Regions from separate parts of the Mesobacillus sp. QJM3NY_10 genome, predicted to be linked through region 2. Evidence: a T-box and tRNA genes for the amino acid it is inferred to sense, from the RefSeq annotation. Region 2 holds a T-box; the other regions hold tRNA genes.
The links. The T-box of region 2 lies ahead of tyrS (tyrosine--tRNA ligase). A T-box ahead of a tRNA ligase gene usually reads a tRNA of that ligase, here a tRNA-Tyr.

Region 1 (5,391 bases), 2.2 Mb from region 2:
CTCGATATTGTTTTCGATCACTTCTTTAGGAAGTCCGGTTGTCTCTCTGCCAAATATAAAGAAGAAATCCTTCTCGGTTGCACTATAATCAAAATCAGAATGCGCCTTTTTGCCAAATTTGGTCACGTAAAAGAATTCTCCGCCCTCGTTCTGTTGATAAAAGTCCTCAAGCGAATCATAATAATGAATTTTCACATGCTCCCAGTAATCCAAACCCGCCCTCTTCAACATCTTGTCATCCGTTGAAAACCCCAACGGCCTGATTAAGTGAAGCTCGGTATCTGTACCGGCGCATGTGCGCGCTATATTGCCAGTGTTTGCTGGAATGAGCGGCTGATATAATACAACATGCAATGCCATGACTTTCACCTCTAATAAAAACTAAAGCCATTATACCACTACACTGCTTCTCAGCAAAAGAAATGGCGCTGTATTCGTTTGGGTATGTCATTAAATATCATCATGATCATCCGTAATCGTTAAGAACTTGTATTTAATATTCGGGGTATAGGCGGTTGAATCTTCATATGCCCAATATCTCATCCTGCTGTTATACGTATGGGCATTGACCAGCGGCATTCCATCCGCGTCGTGTCCTGTAACAATCGTGGTATGGTCGAAACGTCCATCCCCCTCGAAATCATAGCAGATGACATCTCCTAGTTTCAGTTTATCAGCACTTTTCACTTCTCTTCCCCTCAAGCCCAACTTAGAACCTGGGATGTGCCAGCGCATCGCATTGGCGACCGACCAGCTGAAACTCCAATTATCATTCTGCATCCACCAGCCATTGCTTCGATTTGGATACCCGCGCATCGGCCCTCCGCCCTGATGAAGGCATTGCGAGATATAGTTGGTACAGTCGACCTCGAACTTTTTATATGCAGGATTGTAGTCATTCCACCATCTTTCCGCATACTGGACGGCCTTCAGCCTGTCATATTTGAATCCCTTCCTCTCCTGGTCTCCCTCCTCCTGTGCAATAGCAGGCATCGCTTCATGGCTGCCCTGGGATCCTTTGATTTCATTCATCTTTTCATCCTTTACCAGGACGCCCTTGTAAAATTCAGCCTCCCTCTTCTCCACTTCCTCCTCCATGTAAAATAATCCCCGTTGCTTAATCAAATACTGAAAATGAACCTCATATAAAACCTTGGCATTTTCCTTATCTTCAAACTTCTCTATTACTCTGCCATTTGCCTTTGCTTTTACAATTTCAGCAGACCTATTGGCAAAACTCTGCTTTTTCATCTCTATACTGGGACACTCGTGCAGTTGATTTCGCGGCATTGATACACATTGAAGGACACGTTGTTCCAGCAGTTCCTGCAGTTGTTCACGCATGTTCATCTCTCCCTTCACCTTTCATATTTATGAAGCGTTCCAGGATTTCACGCATAAAAAAAGGCTGTTTTGGTCAAGATTGTTGTTAAAATCCTAAAGCCGATTTTAACGTAAAACTTAGCCATTTTTTGTTCGGTATTAAGTTGGCATGCTCATTTCTCATATTAAGAGTCAAATTTGCGAAGAAACATAATACATTCATTCCTATTTTGTATTCAATAGCCACAAAGTTTGAGAAATGAGCCTAAAAAAAAGAATGGATTTGACTAAATCCATCCTTCTTACACTGTAATATTCGACTCTGAGTTGTCCTTAAAAAACTCCAGTCCCTTACTGATCTCCTTTAATACTTCCTCATCCTTCTCAACAGCAGAGGCATGTTTCAGTGCGTCCAACGCTTCACTACCGCCAATTTTACCAAGCGCCCATGCTGCCGTCCCCCTGAGTACAGGTCTTGGGTCATCCTGCATTACCTTGATCAACTCAGGTATTGCTGTATCATCCTTATAATGCGCAAGGGCAATGACCGCATTGCGCTGAATAGGCTTCTTTCCTCTCCACGAACCGGAGACATGTCCGTACTTTTCTTTGAAATCACGGTTGCTTATGGTTAGTAAAGGTTTTAGGAGCGGCTTCGCAATTTCAGGGTCTGGCTCCATTTCTTCATGGAAATGAAAATCCTTCCCTTTGTTCTCGGGACAAACGGTCTGGCAAGTATCACAGCCATATAAGCGATTACCCAATTTTTCGCGGAATTCATCAGCCAAAAAACCCTTCGTTTGTGTTACGAAGGCAATGCACTTTTGTGCGTCAAGCTGCCCGCCCTGTACAAGTGCCCCAGTAGGACAAACTTCCACACACTTATTGCAGGTGCCACAGCGATCCTCCATAGGCGTATCGGGGGCAAACGGTATATTCGTAATCATTTCACCTAAATAAACGTAGGATCCATACTCTGGAGTGATAATGGAGCAGTTTTTTCCGCTCCAGCCTATCCCTGCCCGCTCGGCAACAGCCCTGTCAACAAGTTCGCCCGTATCGACCATCGATTTGAACATTGAGCCAGGTACCTTCGAAGCAATATAATCCTCCAATTTTTTCAGCCTGTCCCTGAGCACCATGTGGTAATCAGTCCCCCATGATGCACGGCAGAAGATTCCCCGACGTTCTCCCTTCTTGCTGACAACTTTCGTCTTCATCTTTGAAGGATAAGCAAGTGCAATCGAAATGATCGATTTAGGACCGTCAAAAATAAGGCTAGGCTCCGTTCTCTTCTCAATATCCTTTTCCTCGAACCCGGATTGATATTGTAGTTCCTGCTGCCTGTATAACCTGACCTTCATTTCTTCAAAAGTTGAAGGAGCTGCAAAACCAATTTTATCAATCCCGATTGTTTTGCTGTATTCAATAATATCCTGCTTCAAACTTACTGTATCCATTTGCAGATTCCTCCTCTCCATTTTGATATTTATATTGAAATCCCATAAATTTAAATGCAAATTACTTTTATGATAAACTATTTTAAAGCAGATTTGGAGGTGGAATCAATGGAAATTCAAGTTTCAAGGTTGATAGGTGATCTCATTCCCGGATTCACAGTCGGGATTATCGAATATAAAGACATACAGGTTGGCGAGTCTCCGCAAATGTTAAAGGGCAGACTTCAGCTTTTCCAGGAATCAATTTACTTCGACCTTCTGGAAAAAAACGTAACCGAGCTTGAAGGCATCAAAGAGTGGCGAGGAATATTTAAAACAACAGGGAAGGATCCAAACCGATATAGACATTCGGCCGAAGCCCTCTACCGCAGGATCGCAAAGCAGAATTATCTTCAATCCATACATAGTGCGATAGATTTAAATAACTTCTTCTCACTTGAATATCAAATTCCAATAGGAATTTATGACAGTGATAAGCTTGTAGGGAATGTATCGATTAACATCGGAGAAGAAAGCGAAGAATACAAAGGTCTAAATGGAAGAACCAATAACCTTGCCAACCTAATAACCTCTGCAGATGAACAAGGACCATTCGGCAGCCCATTTGTCGATTCAGAAAGATCGGCCGTAACAGCATCGACGACAAATGCCCTGCAGATTGTATATTTAAGACCCTCAACTCCACCAGAGAGCATGCAAAAAATGACACAATCACTAATGAATATGTTTACCCAAATCCATGGAGGGACTGGCACTTATAGAATGATCGGATGCTGATGCATCCTTTTTCTTTTGCCTTCATATCGTTTAGCTTATCTATCTACTATAAAAACAAAAAAATGCAGCATATCGTTTTCTGGAAACGACATGCTGCATTAGTTACGTATGTATGGAGCGGGTGAAGGGAATCGAACCCTCATCATCAGCTTGGAAGGCTGAGGTTTTACCACTAAACTACACCCGCATACATATCTCTATGAAATAAAGAAAACAGGAAATCCTGTTTATAATAAAAATGGTACCGGTGGTCGGGGTCGAACCGACACTCCAGAAGGAACACGATTTTGAGTCGTGCGCGTCTGCCAATTCCGCCACACCGGCATATTAAGATGTCTTGCTTTTTGCTACCACTAATGTTTTAGTGGAGGCGGCAACCGGATTTGAACCGGTGAATAAAGGTTTTGCAGACCTTTGCCTTACCACTTGGCTATGCCGCCATATATTTTTGGAGCGGAAGACGGGATTCGAACCCGCGACCCCAACCTTGGCAAGGTTGTATTCTACCACTGAACTACTTCCGCAAAAAATGGCTGGGCTAGCTGGATTCGAACCAACGCATGTCGCAGTCAAAGTGCGATGCCTTACCGCTTGGCTATAGCCCAATATATTGTATTCCATTAGTATTGAAAATGTGATTATAATGGGGCGACTGATGGGAATCGAACCCACGAATGCCTGAACCACAATCAGGTGCGTTAACCACTTCGCCACAATCGCCATTATAAAATTGGCAGGGGTAGTAGGAATCGAACCCACACCAAAGGTTTTGGAGACCTTCGTTCTACCTTTAAACTATACCCCTATATTAAGTGGTGGAGGGGGACGGATTCGAACCGCCGAACCCTGAGGGAGCGGATTTACAGTCCGCCGCGTTTAGCCACTTCGCTACCCCTCCACTATAACATTTTTTCTGGTGTTGAAAAACCCATTTTAGCAAATTCCCTGGATAACCAGGTATTGTATAAATGGTGGCTCAGGACGGAATCGAACCGCCGACACAAGGATTTTCAGTCCTTTGCTCTACCGACTGAGCTACTGAGCCACTATAATATTGTTGCCTAAACCTTGACTTGTTTAAGTCCTTTGCTCGAATGACCTTCGGTCTTTCTCGCAGATTGCCGCAGAAGCTTATTCAGGAAGTGAGCAATCTGCTCTACCAACTGAGCTACTGAGCCACTAATTAAAATGGCGGTCCCGACCGGGATCGAACCGGCGATCTCCTGCGTGACAGGCAGGCATGTTAACCGCTACACCACGGGACCAAAGTTTTTTCAAGTGAAGTACTTGAAAAGAACTTTTATTAATTGCGGGGGCAGGATTTGAACCTGCGACCTTCGGGTTATGAGCCCGACGAGCTACCGGACTGCTCCACCCCGCGACGGTAATAATAATATTGTTTTGCGCATGCTCTTTGAGAGCAATGACTGTCCCGATCTCAGGAAGCTTATCCAAGCTGCTGCTCGATCGGTACAACTCGCAGTTCATTCAGTGAAGTAACGCTCGTTGCTCCACCCCGCGACAATAATATGAAGATTATTTTCGCTAGCGCGAAAAAATCTTGGTGGAGGATGACGGGATCGAACCGCCGACCCTCTGCTTGTAAGGCAGATGCTCTCCCAGCTGAGCTAATCCTCCATTTGTAATCGCTAGCGTGATGATATTAAGGATGATTATTTTCGCTAGTGCGAAAAAATCTTGGTGACCCCTACGGGATTCGAACCCGTGTTACCGCCGTGAAAGGGCGGTGTCTTAACCGCTTGACCAAGGGGCCAGATATAAATTTCTATGGCGGAGAGCAAGGGATTCGAACCCTTGAGACAGCGTTGAC
Region 2 (5,391 bases):
GGTCTTTTGGCTTTGGATCCTTCGGTTTGTCTTCCTTTGGCGGATCCTTAGGCTCTGGCTTTTGGCCAATTTCAATTAGATTGGATGGTGCTGATTCTTTTCCGCCTATATCTACAGCAGTGACATAGAATGAACCGTCTCCAGCATTGAAAACTAAATCTGCCCCTGCTTTAATGCTGCCGACTTTTTTCTTGTTGTTATAGATTCGATAGCCGACAATATCATTTTCAGGGTGCTTGCCCCAGGTGATGGTCTTGCCTGAAAGCTTGATTCCCAGCGCTGCCGGGGTCTTGCCATTTTCACTGAGCTTATCATCTGCAACTAGAATCTTGTTCCATGCATCCTTTTTAGGGATAAGCTGCTGCGGATCTCTGATTTTATGGCCAATGATGCTTTCCATATATTCTGGATTCAGGATCACTCCAGTATCCGTGAATTCAGATGGTGTTGAATCAAGAGCGATATAGCGCTTATCGCCTACGGTTACGAATTTGTTCTCGACAAGGCTGTCATCAACCTTTGATGGAGCATACTTTGCAATAAAGTAATCTGATTCAACAAGTCCTGCTTTGGAGCAAGCACTCGATGGAAGCAAACCAGATACTCCACAATAGGATCGTTTGACGATACCGCCAGGCATCTTAAAGCGCTCTTCAGGGTCGACTAGCTGAGGAGCAACTTCATAAGCGTCGTTCATTAAGTCTGCCCAGATGTATTGGGTACGTTGGCCGTATGAAAGCCCTTTATATCGCCTTTCCAATGGTTTGTTGTGATCATACCCAAGCCATACCCCGAAGGATACATTTGGATTTGTAGCTACAAACCAGGAATCATAAAAATCGTGTCCAGTACCTGTTTTACCTGCCCAGTCAGATCCAAACTTCAGTCTGCTTTTTACAGCAGTTGCAGTTCCGCGATTAATAACATCACGCATCATATCGATTGTAAGATATGATGTCTGCGGACTGAAAACATCTACCGGTTCTGATTTATGCTGGAAAACTACGTTTCCACTCTTATCAACAATCTTTTCAATCATATAAGCATCAATGAATTTTCCGCCATTTGCAAATGTTCCAAATGCATTGGTATTCTCTTCTACAGTGACACCACCGGACAATGATCCGATCGATGTTGATAGGTTTTCATAATCATCCTTATGCAGATTAGAGAATCCCATTTTATCCAGGAAGGTTGCGGGCCTTTGGTTGATGATACTCTTGTAGGCAAGAACAGCAGGGACGTTATAAGACTTTGTCAATGCATGTCTCGCTGAAGTCAAGCCGCTGTATCTCATATCATAGTTATTAGGCCACGCTTTGCCAGATCCATTCAAAAACACTTGGACATCTGGAAGAACAGAACCAGGATGCAATTTCCCTAGCTCCATTGCAGGAGCATAAACGAGCAGCGGTTTCATAGTAGAACCGTTTTGTCTAGGTGAGTCAGTGGCATGATTTCTTTGCTGTATGTCAAAGTCACGCCCGCCGACAAAACTAATCATTTTACCAGTCTTGTTTTCAATCAGCACGGCGCCAATTTCAACCTGTTCATCAATGACAATCGTCTTGTTTGGGTCATCTGGATCAGGAACTTCCTGCGGTTTGTTGCTTCCATAATACGGATATTTGTTTGCTGTTTCCTGGTGTTTTTCATAAATTTCTTTATTGATGGTCGTGTAAATTTTATAGCCATTCTGACGGAGGTCACGGTCCGCAAGTGCTTGGTATTCTGCCATCAATTTATCGTCTTTTTTCAAGTCTTCTAGTTCATAGCCATCACGTTCAGCAAGAATCTCTGCGAGGATTGTAACGGATCGCTTCTCGATTTCAAACGTCAAGAAAGGATATTCCTCAACGGTATTATCACTAGGTACTTCTTTTACAAAGTCCTTTGTGATATCGTAGTTGATCGCTTCCTTGAACTCTTCATCGGAAATGAAGCCAGCTCCATGCATCCTTGTAACGACTGTCTTGTATCTGGAAAGGCCAGGCTCAAGTCCTTTTGGATCCTTCAGCTTGCCATGGTCACTGCTGAACGGTGTGTAACCGAACGGGCTCTGCGGAAGACCGGCAATAAAGGCAGCCTGAGGCAATGTCAGATCCTTCGCTTCTTTTCCGAAGATTCCTTGAGCTGCGGCCTGGACACCGGCAATGTTGCTGCCATTCGCGTTTCGTCCGAACGTGGCGACATTCAAATAGGCTTCAAGGATTTCTTTTTTATCAAAAAATTTCTCGAGACGAAGGGCGAGCAGAATTTCTTTCGCTTTACGCTCGAAGGAAATTTCATTCGTCAGGATCTGGTTCTTAATGAGCTGCTGTGTGAGTGTACTACCTCCGGAGGATGTCGCTGAGTTTGTTACCTCCTGGAAAAGTGCGCGCATGATTGCTTTTGGAACGACGCCATCATGCTCATAAAAGTACTCATCTTCTGTTGCGACTACTGCATTTACCAAATGCTTCGACATATCTTCAAGCTTTACTTCCTCACGGTATAAATCCGTTCGGAGCTTGCCAAGATAAACATCGTTATCAAAATATAAATCCGATGTTTCTTCATAGTTGTAGATATCTTTCCTCATATTCTCATAAGGTCGGATTTGTTCATCTTTGACAAGGGATGCGAAGTACCCGGCACCTGTACCAGCGGCGAATCCACCACCGAGAACCAATACAATGATCAATAACAACAGCATGTTCCAGACAACTGAATAAGTAATCCGGGCTCCTTTTACGGTCTTTTTATTCGTAAAAAAAGCACCAAAGGATTTAAGCTTCTCTTTCCAAGCCTGTTTTCCCTCATGCATTCATATCATTCCCCCTAAAATCACATACATTATAGCATAAACAGGCTGTCGAATAGATGTTAATGTGAATTTTTCTGAAAATTTATGTCGAATTTGACAACAAGTATTGCTTTATGGTAAAAATGCTTTATTAACTTTATAGTGAAAAGCTTTGAAGGGAATTAGTAGTGCTTCTGTCAATGTTCCAGAAAGCCGGCGGCCGCTGTGAGCCGGTACAAACAGAAGGATGAATTACCTCCCCGAGCGCCGCAGTGAACATATTCATCAGTAGCCGCGGACGGTTTAACCGTTATTTTATTGAGTGGAAGACAGTGTTTATTTTGTTTTCAAGCCGGGTGGTACCGCGCATACAGCGCCCCTGCATTTATTGCAGGGGCGTTTTTTATTGGGCGAAAATCCGGTTACGAAATATATATTCGAATGGAGGAAGAAAAGATGGAATTACTAAAAGATCTCGAATGGCGCGGGATTATTTACCAGCAAACAGATGAAGAGGGAATGAAGGATTTACTTTCGAAGGAAAAGATCTCTCTATACTGTGGTGTCGATCCAACAGCGGACAGCATGCATATCGGTCACCTTCTTCCGTTCCTGACTCTGCGCCGTTTCCAGAATGCTGGGCATCGTCCGATTGTTCTAGTCGGAGGAGCGACTGGATTGATTGGCGATCCAAGCGGAAAGAGTGAGGAACGTAAACTGCAGACACTTGAGCAAGTTCAGCTAAATGTAGAAGGCATCAAGAAACAGCTTGGCCAAATTTTTGATATTGAAGGTGCCAATGGCGCTTTGATGGTCAATAACTACGATTGGGCAGGGTCCATGGATGTCGTTACATTCCTGCGTGACTTCGGAAAGCATGTTGGCGTCAATTACATGCTCGCAAAGGACACAATTGCTTCAAGGCTCGAAACGGGTATTTCATTTACGGAATTCACTTACACGATCCTGCAGGCGATGGATTTCTACCACTTATACGAAAAACATGACTGCAAATTGCAGATTGGCGGCAGCGACCAATGGGGTAATATTACGACCGGTCTTGAATTGATCCGCAAAATGTCTGCTGAAGGCTCAAAAGCTTTCGGATTGACTATTCCACTTGTCACAAAGGCAGACGGAACAAAATTCGGAAAGTCAGAAAGCGGAGCTGTATGGCTTGATCCAGAAAAAACGTCACCATACGAGTTCTACCAGTTCTGGATCAACACAGCTGATGCTGATGTCGTGAAGTACTTGAAATTCTTCACTTTCTTAGAAAAAGAAGAGATCGAAGCGCTGGAAAAAGCGGTTGAGGAAGAGCCACATCTTCGCAAGGCTCAAAAAGCCCTTGCAGAAGAAATGACACGAATGATCCATGGCGAAGAATCACTTCAGCAGGCAATCAGGATTTCAGCAGCACTTTTTAGCGGCGACATTAAAAACCTGAGCGCTAATGAAATCAAGCAAGGCTTCAAAGATGTTCCTTCTTTTACAGTGGAAGGGGAAGAAGAGCAAGGCTTAGTCGACTTGCTGGTGGCAGCGAAAATCTCGCCATCCAAGCGCCAGGCGCGTGAAGATGTAACGAACGGTGCAGTCTCCCTGAACGGAGAGCGCGTCACCGACACTGCCTATGTCCTTAGCGATGCAGACAAGATCGACGGACAGTTTACCATCGTCCGCCGCGGAAAAAAGAAGTACTTTATGATTAAATACTAATGAAAAAACAGCCTTTCCCGTCCGGGAAGGCTGTTTTTACTTAACTTGGCGATAAAAATATATTGCTGGAATTGTTTTTGACTTCAGTTTAACCCTGCCAACTAAACTATTCCGCGAAACTACGGCATAATTCCGCGAAACTAGAACCGAATTCCGCGAAAAACAATGATAATTCCGCGATATGTATAATTTTACTCAAAAAGAGTATTTAGTAACTCGATAAATGATTTTGTTGTCAGCATTGTTTCTTGCACATATTCAGTTTTTCGGATAAAACTGTTTTAGCCAAAAACAAAAACCCCGACCAAAAGGGCTTGCCCGCCGTCGTAAAGAATCGTTGGATATCGCCTGGAGAAATATTTTTGTGAAAGCTGGAATATTAACAAACAACAAAAAAAGATCATCTTAAGGATGATCTTAGCTGAAAATAATTTTAGAAAGTTGGTCACCATATTTTACTACAAAATAAAAAAAGATTGCCCCGGCAGCTAGTCCTAGGATTGGTGCAACGATTTTATTCTGAAGAATATCTAACATAATTAATTTCATCTCCTATAATCTTATTTCTCTTATTCTACCAGAAGTTGTAATGAGAAAATATCCCAAAACTTATAAAAGGAGGGCATTTAGTGCAGTTAAATTTATTCAGAGAAATATAGTAGATATTTTTGCAGGTGGAGGCGCCTCCACAGGAATCGAAATGGCAACCGGATTATCTTCGGATATCGCCATCCATCAGAGAGCGTATGGGAACTGGTACTCCAGGAGCAGTTAATGGGAGACTACCTTGGCGTTGAGGAAATCTTTGGTCTGAAATAGAATTGTATTTAAAAGATCAGTAGGGAGAGAAATGAGTGATTGGATTTAATACATTTTTATCGGTTGAATGT
Region 3 (5,391 bases), 1.3 Mb from region 2:
ATGGGGGGACGCAGTAGGATAGGGTAAGCGCGCTGTTGGATATGCGCGTCTAAGCAGTTAGGCTGCAAGTGAGGCAAATCCCGCTTGCGTGAAGGCTGAGCTGTGACAGCGAGGGAAATATAGTACCGAAGTTCCTGATTCCACACTGCCAAGAAAAGCCTCTAGCGAGATAAAAGGTGCCCGTACCGCAAACCGACACAGGTAGGCGAGGAGAGAATCCTAAGGTGAGCGAGAGAACTCTCGTTAAGGAACTCGGCAAAATGACCCCGTAACTTCGGGAGAAGGGGTGCTCATTTGGGTGAATAGCCTAGATGAGCCGCAGTGAATAGGCCCAGGCGACTGTTTAGCAAAAACACAGGTCTCTGCGAAGCCGCAAGGCGAAGTATAGGGGCTGACGCCTGCCCGGTGCTGGAAGGTTAAGAGGAGGGGTTAGCTCACGCGAAGCTCTGAATCGAAGCCCCAGTAAACGGCGGCCGTAACTATAACGGTCCTAAGGTAGCGAAATTCCTTGTCGGGTAAGTTCCGACCCGCACGAAAGGCGTAACGATCTGGGCACTGTCTCAACGAGAGACTCGGTGAAATTATAGTACCTGTGAAGATGCAGGTTACCCGCGACAGGACGGAAAGACCCCGTGGAGCTTTACTGTAGCCTGATATTGAATTTTGGTACAGCTTGTACAGGATAGGTAGGAGCCTGAGAAACCGGAGCGCCAGCTTCGGTGGAGGCGTCGGTGGGATACTACCCTGGCTGTATTGAAATTCTAACCCACGCCCCTGATCGGGGCGGGAGACAGTGTCAGGTGGGCAGTTTGACTGGGGCGGTCGCCTCCTAAAGAGTAACGGAGGCGCCCAAAGGTTCCCTCAGAATGGTTGGAAATCATTCGCAGAGTGTAAAGGCACAAGGGAGCTTGACTGCGAGACCTACAAGTCGAGCAGGGACGAAAGTCGGGCTTAGTGATCCGGTGGTTCCGCATGGAAGGGCCATCGCTCAACGGATAAAAGCTACCCCGGGGATAACAGGCTTATCTCCCCCAAGAGTCCACATCGACGGGGAGGTTTGGCACCTCGATGTCGGCTCATCGCATCCTGGGGCTGTAGTCGGTCCCAAGGGTTGGGCTGTTCGCCCATTAAAGCGGTACGCGAGCTGGGTTCAGAACGTCGTGAGACAGTTCGGTCCCTATCCGTCGTGGGCGCAGGAAATTTGAGAGGAGCTGTCCTTAGTACGAGAGGACCGGGATGGACGCACCGCTGGTGTACCAGTTGTCTTGCCAAAGGCATCGCTGGGTAGCTATGTGCGGACGGGATAAGTGCTGAAAGCATCTAAGCATGAAGCCCCCCTCAAGATGAGATTTCCCATAGCGCAAGCTAGTAAGAACCCTGAAAGATGATCAGGTTGATAGGTCAGAGGTGGAAGCGCGGTGACGTGTGGAGCTGACTGATACTAATCGTTCGAGGACTTAACCAAAAAAGATTACTCGTTTCTTCTTATTCTTCTTACACATTATCTAGTTTTGAGGGAATAAAGTTTTTTGCGATAGTAAAATAACTTAAAAATTTCCTCTTGAAAAATGCATAAAAGACAGTATAATAAATATTGTTCTTGAAAAATTGTCTGGTGGCGATGGCGAGAAGGTCACACCCGTTCCCATACCGAACACGGAAGTTAAGCTTCTCAGCGCCGATGGTAGTTGGGGGTTTCCCCCTGTGAGAGTAGGACGCCGCCGGGCGATTATGCTTTTTCATCTTGGACAACTTCTAAGATGAGGCAACCGAATCATCTGCAAGAGTTATGTTAATTACCATTATTCCGCAGTAGCTCAGTGGTAGAGCACTCGGCTGTTAACCGAGCGGTCGTAGGTTCGAATCCTACCTGCGGAGCCATTATCTCTAATGATGAAAGTCATTTGAGCTGGCAGCAAAATGCTTCCATAGCTCAGCAGGTAGAGCACTTCCATGGTAAGGAAGAGGTCAGCGGTTCGAGCCCGCTTGGAAGCTCTGAATATATTATTATACGGCCCCTTGGTCAAGCGGTTAAGACACCGCCCTTTCACGGCGGTAACACGGGTTCGAATCCCGTAGGGGTCACCAAGATTTTTTCGCGCTAGCGAAAATAATCATCATTAATTTCATGCTAGTGATGAAAACATCAGCGAATAAAATTATGGAGGATTAGCTCAGCTGGGAGAGCATCTGCCTTACAAGCAGAGGGTCGGCGGTTCGATCCCGTCATCCTCCACCATGATTTTTCACTCAGTGAAAACAATCTTCATTAACTTGCCGGTGTAGCTCAATTGGTAGAGCAACTGACTTGTAATCAGTAGGTTGGGGGTTCAAGTCCTCTTGCCGGCACCATCTTTCTAACTTCCCTGAATAAGCTTCAGCGGAAAGATGCGAGAAATCCCGAAGGGATTTTGAGCATGTACCTAGTTAGGAAGTTTCTTTATGTGGAGGGGTAGCGAAGTGGCTAAACGCGGCGGACTGTAAATCCGCTCCCTCAGGGTTCGGCGGTTCGAATCCGTCCCCCTCCACCATTTTAATACATATTAAAATTGGACAAGCTACTAATGTCCTTTTTATTTTTTCATTGGGCTATAGCCAAGCGGTAAGGCATCGCACTTTGACTGCGACATGCGTTGGTTCGAATCCAGCTAGCCCAGCCATTAACGAGCCATTAGCTCAGTCGGTAGAGCATCTGACTTTTAATCAGAGGGTCGAAGGTTCGAGTCCTTCATGGCTCACTCATGTTAAGACCCCTAAGAATGAACTTAATCCTTTATTTTTAGGGGTTTTATCTATTATAATAAAATCATGCGGAAGTAGTTCAGTGGTAGAATACAACCTTGCCAAGGTTGGGGTCGCGGGTTCGAATCCCGTCTTCCGCTCCAAATGGGGCCTTAGCTCAGCTGGGAGAGCGCCTGCCTTGCACGCAGGAGGTCAGCGGTTCGATCCCGCTAGGCTCCACCATCACACTACATAAATACCATTTCAGCCATAAATCCAACCGGGTTTATGGCTTTTTTTATTTTTTATTTAAGACAGGTTTGAAGGATTATGGGCTAAAGCTGTCAAGAAAGTGCAGTAATTATGACAGGTTTCAGGCTGCGGAGGCCAAAGCTGTCAAGAAAAAGCAGTTATTGTGACAGGTTTTAGGTTGCGGAGGCCAAAGCTGTCAAGAAAGTTCTGTTATTATGACAGGTTTCAGGCTGCGGAGGCCAAAGCTGTCAAGAAAAAGCAGTTATTGTGACAGGTTTCAGGTAGCGGAGCACCAAGCTGTCAAGAAAGTTCTGTTATTATGACAGGTTTCAGCTAATGGAGCCCAAAGCTGTCAAGAAAAAGCAGTTATTGTGACAGGTTTTAGGTTGTGGAGGCCAAAGCTGTCAAGAAAAAGCCGTTATTATGACAGGTTTCAGGTAGTGAAGCTCAAAGCTGTCAAGAAAAAGCCGTTATTGTGACAGGTTTCAGGTTGCGGAGGCCAAAGCTGTCAAGAAAAAGCCGTTATTGTGACAGGTTTCAGGGTGTGAAGCTCAAAGCTGTCAAGAAAGTGCAGATCGAAGGGCGGGATCCACTGCTACTCACGCTAAAGATGATCAAACTCTACAAAAAGGTGGTCCAAGTATCCCTTAATTCAGTTCGTAAATTCACTCAATTCCAAACCGTATATATATTCATGAAATTGTCCGGTTGAGTCATTTCAATGAAAGCGTTTAAAATAAGGGGTAGATGAGAGAAAGCAAGGGGGAGAAATAAATGAAGAAACTTTCGATTATTGGCATGCCTATGGATTTGGGTCAGATGAGAAGGGGAGTCGACATGGGCCCAAGTGCGATCCGTTATGCTGGAATAAATGAAAGATTAAGAGTGCTATTTGATGAGATAGAGGATTTGGGAGATATAGCAGTTGGCCGGCCAGAGGTTAAGATTGATCCTAACAGCAATCTCCGCAATCTGGAATTAGTGGCTGAAAAAAACAGCTTGCTTGCTGATGAGGTAGACAGGATTATTGAATCAGGATCATTCCCGCTTGTTTTAGGGGGCGACCATAGCATTGCGATTGGCACTTTGACGGGTGTGTCCAAGCATTATAAAAACCTGGGTGTCATTTGGTATGATGCACATGGAGACTTGAATACAGCAGATACTTCACCATCAGGGAATATCCACGGAATGCCGCTCGCTGCCAGCTTGGGATTAGGACATGAAATGCTGACTCAGTTAGGCGGGTATGCACCAAAGGTAAAACCAGAAAACATTGTCATCATCGGGGCACGTGCTTTGGATGATGGTGAGAAGGATTTAATCAAGGAGCTTGGGATCAAGGTGTTCACGATGCATGAAATTGACCGCCTTGGGATGGCTACGGTCATTGAGGAAACAGTCAACTATCTTAAAGATAAGACAGATGGTGTCCATCTTTCACTTGATTTGGATGGGCTGGATCCAACAGATGCTCCTGGTGTCGGTACGCCGGTAACTGGAGGAATCAGTTACCGTGAGAGCCACCTGGCTATGGAAATGTTGGCTGAAGCAAAAATCATCACTTCAGCTGAATTCGTCGAAGTGAATCCAATTCTTGATGAAAAGAACAAGACCGCTGTCGCAGCAGTCGCGTTAATGGGTTCTTTATTTGGAGAGAAACTTTTGTAATGCTTCAGTAGTTTTGGAATAGACTCATACTAGTGAGTAAAAAATAGGAGCAGCGGCCATGTGTGGCTGCTGCTCTCTTATTATTAATATAGAAATGTATTTTTTGATGATAAGTGATAATATTTATTTAGTAAATGGTCGAGTTTTGTACTTATGTCTACAACCCGTTGGTTTGACAGCGAGGTTCTTGCGGCTAATTCAACCATCTCTTTACGGCAATTTTCAATATCCTTCAACAACGTTTCTGCACACATTGATTGTTTCCTCGCTTTCACTGAAATATAGTTCATTTATTCCCCTGAAAAAAACTTTTTAAACCAAACTGGTAAAAATTTGTTAATATTAACATATCGTGTTTTTTTAACGTTTTTCGCAAAATAAGTCAGTTGGTAGATGATTTTGTCAATTACATACATATATAAAGTTTTTATAAAAAAAACGAAACCTTTTACGGAATCGATTCGTATATCGATTAGCCGCATGAAGCGCGGAGGTAAAATAATGGAGACAATTGTAAAACACAGAATAAAACAGGTAATCAAGGGAGACCAGAATGCCTATGGAGAGATTGTTGAGGTATACAAGGACAAGGTTTTCCAGCTTTGCTACCGTATGCTCGGGAATCGGCATGAGGCAGAGGATATTGCACAAGAGGCTTTTATCCGTGCATATATCAATATCAACAGCTTCAATCAAAACTTGAAGTTTTCAACATGGCTTTATAGAATTGCCACAAACCTATGTATT

Region 1: it has a tRNA-Tyr gene. The T-box ahead of tyrS (tyrosine--tRNA ligase) is inferred to sense a tRNA for this amino acid. The anticodon was not compared.
Region 3: it has a tRNA-Tyr gene. The T-box ahead of tyrS (tyrosine--tRNA ligase) is inferred to sense a tRNA for this amino acid. The anticodon was not compared.

What each region holds. Positions count from the first base shown of each region.
Region 1 is NZ_CM149675.1:1,135,226-1,140,616, reverse strand. It holds gene trmL (tRNA (uridine(34)/cytosine(34)/5-carboxymethylaminomethyluridine(34)-2'-O)-methyltransferase TrmL) at 1-360, opposite strand, end outside; gene AC0VX7_RS05755 (amidase domain-containing protein) at 451-1,344, opposite strand; gene queG (tRNA epoxyqueuosine(34) reductase QueG) at 1,626-2,783, opposite strand; gene AC0VX7_RS05745 (B3/B4 domain-containing protein) at 2,892-3,560, shown strand; tRNA gene AC0VX7_RS05740 (tRNA-Gly) at 3,674-3,747, opposite strand; tRNA gene AC0VX7_RS05735 (tRNA-Leu) at 3,800-3,884, opposite strand; tRNA gene AC0VX7_RS05730 (tRNA-Cys) at 3,926-4,000, opposite strand; tRNA gene AC0VX7_RS05725 (tRNA-Gly) at 4,010-4,084, opposite strand; tRNA gene AC0VX7_RS05720 (tRNA-Gln) at 4,091-4,165, opposite strand; tRNA gene AC0VX7_RS05715 (tRNA-His) at 4,205-4,280, opposite strand; tRNA gene AC0VX7_RS05710 (tRNA-Trp) at 4,292-4,365, opposite strand; tRNA gene AC0VX7_RS05705 (tRNA-Tyr) at 4,374-4,458, opposite strand; tRNA gene AC0VX7_RS05700 (tRNA-Phe) at 4,530-4,605, opposite strand; tRNA gene AC0VX7_RS05695 (tRNA-Asp) at 4,750-4,825, opposite strand; tRNA gene AC0VX7_RS05690 (tRNA-Met) at 4,868-4,941, opposite strand; tRNA gene AC0VX7_RS05685 (tRNA-Val) at 5,123-5,198, opposite strand; tRNA gene AC0VX7_RS05680 (tRNA-Glu) at 5,260-5,334, opposite strand; tRNA gene AC0VX7_RS05675 (tRNA-Ser) at 5,350-5,391, opposite strand, start outside.
Region 2 is NZ_CM149675.1:3,683,501-3,688,891, reverse strand. It holds gene AC0VX7_RS18570 (transglycosylase domain-containing protein) at 1-2,806, opposite strand, end outside; T-box leader at 2,949-3,169, shown strand; gene tyrS (tyrosine--tRNA ligase) at 3,242-4,501, shown strand; gene AC0VX7_RS18560 (HEPN domain-containing protein) at 5,356-5,391, shown strand, end outside.
Region 3 is NZ_CM149675.1:176,010-181,400, forward strand. It holds rRNA gene AC0VX7_RS00955 (23S ribosomal RNA) at 1-1,465, shown strand, start outside; rRNA gene rrf (5S ribosomal RNA) at 1,612-1,727, shown strand; tRNA gene AC0VX7_RS00965 (tRNA-Asn) at 1,807-1,881, shown strand; tRNA gene AC0VX7_RS00970 (tRNA-Thr) at 1,923-1,995, shown strand; tRNA gene AC0VX7_RS00975 (tRNA-Glu) at 2,014-2,088, shown strand; tRNA gene AC0VX7_RS00980 (tRNA-Val) at 2,164-2,239, shown strand; tRNA gene AC0VX7_RS00985 (tRNA-Thr) at 2,277-2,352, shown strand; tRNA gene AC0VX7_RS00990 (tRNA-Tyr) at 2,447-2,531, shown strand; tRNA gene AC0VX7_RS00995 (tRNA-Gln) at 2,586-2,660, shown strand; tRNA gene AC0VX7_RS01000 (tRNA-Lys) at 2,666-2,738, shown strand; tRNA gene AC0VX7_RS01005 (tRNA-Gly) at 2,811-2,885, shown strand; tRNA gene AC0VX7_RS01010 (tRNA-Ala) at 2,889-2,964, shown strand; gene rocF (arginase) at 3,748-4,644, shown strand; gene AC0VX7_RS01020 (Spo0E family sporulation regulatory protein-aspartic acid phosphatase) at 4,728-4,934, opposite strand; gene sigW (RNA polymerase sigma factor SigW) at 5,146-5,391, shown strand, end outside.